Regions from separate parts of the Comamonas sp. 7D-2 genome, predicted to be linked through region 2. Evidence: predicted binding sites of a transcription regulator. Region 2 holds the regulator's gene; the other holds the start of a gene.
The links. The regulator sigma-54, encoded in region 2, starts transcription at its own class of promoters, with help from an activator protein. The targets are predictions, from matches to a motif close to TGGCANGNAANCTGCTTT.
Positions count from the first base shown of each region.

Region 1: a site for sigma-54 is predicted at 1,034-1,051, ahead of MPZ60_RS22820 (DUF3567 domain-containing protein). Genes of this name have one in related genera too.

Region 1 covers NZ_CP094238.1:4,964,251-4,966,446, reverse strand. Annotated here, with positions in the region: gene MPZ60_RS22830 (AbrB family transcriptional regulator) at 1-210, shown strand, start outside; gene MPZ60_RS22825 (hypothetical protein) at 243-452, shown strand; gene MPZ60_RS22820 (DUF3567 domain-containing protein) at 537-836, opposite strand; gene MPZ60_RS22815 (DUF3108 domain-containing protein) at 1,121-2,196, opposite strand, start outside.
Region 2 covers NZ_CP094238.1:5,145,098-5,147,293, reverse strand. Annotated here, with positions in the region: gene MPZ60_RS23700 (RNA polymerase factor sigma-54) at 47-1,648, shown strand; gene MPZ60_RS23695 (aspartyl/asparaginyl beta-hydroxylase domain-containing protein) at 1,839-2,196, opposite strand, start outside.

The sequences.
Region 1 (2,196 bases), 180 kb from region 2:
CTGCACTGGGCCACCGGCCTGCCCTGGGTGACCTTGCTGCTGGGCACATCGCCGGGTGGCATTACCGAGATGGCCATCACCGCCAAGGTCCTGCAACTGGGCGTGCCCGTGGTCACGGCCTTTCAGGTCTGCCGGCTGATTGCCGTGCTGCTGCTGGTAGCGCCGCTGTACCGATGGCTGAACAGAGCACTGCCAGGAGCGAGGCCATGATCCGCGGTAGGCGAAATCCCTGGAAGTCGGTCTTGATCCTCAGCGCATGCGCCGGCTTTGTGATGGCCGGGCTTCTGATGTGGATGGCCTGGGAGCACAACCCCCAGTGCGAGATTCACTGCGCAGAGCAAGGCATTGACTGGGGCTACTGGCTGGCGCTGGGTGCGGCAGGGGGGCTGCTGGGCTTTTTTGGCTGCATGCTGAGTGCCTGCGTGTTGATGCTGTTGTGCAGAAAGTCATAGCGGATCGCGCTTTTCCGGTAAGCACTAGAGTGTGTTTTCAGGCATCAAAAAAGCCACTCTTTCGAGTGGCTTTTTGCAAGGTGTTCAGTGAATGATTACCGGCTGCTGGGCCAGGCCCGTGTAGGTGTCGAGAATTTCCTCCACCTCCTCCTCGGTGGGGGCATCCTGCTGCCAGGCGAGGATCTGCTTCTGGAACATTTCGGCCCAGGAACCATCCAGATACACCTCCTTGCCCGAACGCTTGTCCACGATTTCGAAGCCGTGGCGCGGCAGTTGATGGGCTTGCTCGGTCTCGGCCTTGGCTTTGCCTGCCGGAACGTCTGCCTCCATATCGGGACGCAGATGGAGCACCGCAAAGGATTCAGAGTCGTAAAGCATTTGCATGGTGTTCCTCCTTTCACTTCCGTTATGAGCATGCCTGCCATGGATATGGCGACAGGGTGCCGCATTTCAAGGTGGAAATGCCTGCTCTTGGCACTTGGGCACAGTATTCCATGGATTTGGCATGGTTGTGGGCAACTGGCTTTCCCGATCTGTAGTAGGCAAGTCCTTGAATGGCGCGACAGCGTTCAGCCCGAGCCGATGCAGGTTGCAGGCCTTGGCTGGGAGGTGAGTGAGCGCTTTGGGCGCGGTGCTCCCGGGGTTTACGCCAGGCTGCGGCATGGAGGCTATTGCGGCGCGGGCAGATATTTCCTGAGCTGCAGGTCGACAAAGTCGTCCTGTCCCAGAGTGAGCTTGATGCGCACGGGCAGGTATTGCATGGACGGAGCCAGCCAGACCGATCCGCGCTGGTCGCTGCTGCTTTTGCCGGGCAGCTTGTCCAGGCGCAGCGCCATGACGCCGCCAAATGGCAGCTCCAGCGCCTCGCTGGCACCCACGCGGAACTGCCAGCGCACGGCCGAGCGTGCGCTGCTGGTGGTCAGCTCTATCAGCGTGCCTGGCGGGTATTTATCGGGGGCGGCAGCCATCAGGGCCGAGAGCTGTAGAAACACGCTGAGGCGGTCCTGCACGCCATCGCCGATGGCCGCATCGGTCTGGCCGCCGCTGTAGTGTGCCTTGCCACTGGCCACATCAAAGGCGGCGGACTGGGTTTTTCGCCCCTTGTCGCTGAAGTTGAGCGGTTGCAGGCCCTTGGGTGTGATAAGCCCCTCGCTGGTCTGGGCGCGCTCGCCGAGCAAGAACATGCTGATCGACTGCCTGGCCTGGTAATACTGGCCGTCATGCTGCCATTGCAGCTGGGCGCCGGCCGAGTATTGAAAACCCTTGACCTGACCCGAGGCATTGAACTCCAGCGTGGCGGAGTTGGGCAGGGTGACGGGCAGCACAGAGTCAGGTGGCAGCGGCGCGCTGCCTGCGGGCGTGACCTGGATGGGGCGGGCCGTGTCGGCACCATTGGCTTCGGGAGGCTCGGCCATGGGCTCGGGAGCCGGCTCTGCTGCAGCAGCGGGCAGCTCTGTATTGGCGGGTGCTTCTGTTCCAGGAGTTTCTTGCGTTTGTGGTTCCTGGGCTGGAGGCGGATTTGGCTCTGATTCCTGTTCGTCCGGTGCAGGGGCAGGCACGGGAGCAGGAGCCGGCGCCCGGGGTGAGGCCTGGGGTTTGGGCGCCGGGGCTGGAGCCGGTTTGGGCGCTGCGGGTGCAGGCGGCGGAGGAGGGGGCGCCTGCAGCATGCGCGTCTCCATCACGATCTGGTCGTCCGCCACTTTGTCCGGCGGGCTTAGTTCGGGCAGGCCCCAGAGCAACAGCC
Region 2 (2,196 bases):
GTAGCACTGCGCGCGTTTGCAATGATTGTCTGGGGGCCGCGCCTCGATGAAGCCAGGTCTCTCGCTACGCGTTTCGCAGCATTTATCGCTTACGCCGCAGCTGCAGCAATCCATTCAGCTGCTGCAGCTTTCCACCCTGGAGCTGGCGCAGGAAGTCGAGCAGATGCTGGTCGACAACCCTTTTCTGGAACGTGCGGGCGATGAGGCCGAAACTGCGGGAGATGCTCCTGTAGATGTAGCTAATAGCGCCAGTGAATACAGTACTTCAGATGGTATTCATGCTGAAAGAGATGCATCGCAAGCGCAACAAGCTACTGAAACGGTAGCGGAGGCATCAAACCCCGAAACCCCTGAAACGCTGAACTGGGAGGCCGAGGGCCTGGACGGCCAGGACGGGGAATGGGGTGGCGAATCCAGCAGCGAGTGGGATACGCCCTCGGCCAGCAGCTCCACGCGCAACCGCGATGGCGATGACGAAACCGATGCCATCGATCTGGCGCGCGAGCACCAGAGCCTGACCGACTTTCTCCATCGTCAGGCGCTGAGCCTGCATCTGGGCGCGGCGGACATGGCGGCGCTGCGCTTTCTCATCGAGTCGCTCAGCGACGACGGCTATCTCGAGGATTCCCTGCAGGAGCTGGCGCAGAGCCTGGCCGGCGACGACCTGGAAGAGCGCGAGGAACTGGAGCAGCACTTTGTCATTGCTCTGAAGCTGCTTCAAAGCCTGGAGCCCGTGGGCGTGGGAGCGCGTGATCTGGCCGAGTGCCTGCAGCTGCAGCTGCGCGACCTGATCCGCACCGCCGAGGACGAGGGCACGACCGAGGCGCATATGAACCGGCTGCTGCTGGCGCAGGCCATCTGCGCGCAGCCCATGGACCTGCTGGCGCGGCGCGATCTGCGCAAGCTCACCAGCCTGTGCGGCGCGCGAGAGGAACAGCTGCGCGAAGCCATGGCCCTGATCGCCAGGCTGGAGCCGCGTCCGGGTCGGCGCTTTGTGGACGTGGAGCGCCATATCGTGGTGCCTGATGTCATCGTGCGCCCGCTGCGGTCCGGCTCGGGCCGGGTGGACTTCTCCGTGCAGCTCAACCCCGAGGTCATGCCGCGTCTGCGCGTGCACGACATCTATGCCGGCGTGCTGCGCCGCCACAAGAACAGCGACGGCCATGCGGCGCTGCAGCAGCAGTTGCAGGAGGCGCGCTGGTTCATCAAGAACATCCAGCAGCGTTTCGACACCATCTTGCGGGTCTCCGAAGCCATTGTGGAGCGGCAGAAGAACTTCTTTGTGCATGGCGAACTGGCCATGCGCCCGCTGGTGCTGCGCGATATCGCCGACACCCTGGGTCTGCACGAGTCCACGATCAGCCGCGTGACCACGGCCAAGTACATGGCCACGCCCCAGGGCACCTTCGAGCTCAAGTATTTCTTCGGCTCGGGCCTGGGCACGGAAACCGGCGGCAGTGCTTCCAGCACGGCCGTGCGTGCGCTGATCAAGCAGTTTGTCGATGCCGAAGATGCCAAGAAGCCGCTGTCGGACGCCAAGCTGGCCGATATGCTCAAAGAGCAGGGCATCGAGTGCGCGCGCCGCACCGTCGCCAAATACCGCGAGCAGCTCAAGATACCGACGACCACGCTGCGCAAGGCGCTGTAGGGCACCGCAGAAACAAGAAAGCCGCTGATGCATCACACAGCGGCTTTCTTGTTCTGTATTTAGGGCGGGAGCCTTGATAAGGCATTCCTCAAGCAAGGGGCAGCGAGCAAGAGCCGCCCTTGCGGCGATGCTGCCGTCCCCCCTTGGGGGCGCCCGGCCAGGGGAAGGCGCGTAGCGCCTCAGGGGGTTATCAAGAAACCAACCACCAGATAAACCAGACCAGCACGCCAATCATCAGGCCGAACTTGAGGATCTTGTAGAAGGTCGGATTCCAGTCGCGGAAGGCGCGGCGGTACTTGCCCGCATAGAACGAGATCTTGAACAGCTTGCTGATCATGCCGCGCGGATCGCCCTCGTTGTTGGGCGAGCTGGCGGCGGCCACCACGTTCTTGCCCAGCCAGTGATTGAGCCACTGGGCAAAGCCATTGGTCATGGGGCGCTCCACATCGCAGAACAGCACGATGCGGTTGCCTTCCGAGCGGTTCTCGGCCCAGTGCATAAAGGTCTCGTCGAAGATCACGCCTTCGCCTTCACGCCAGCTATAGGGC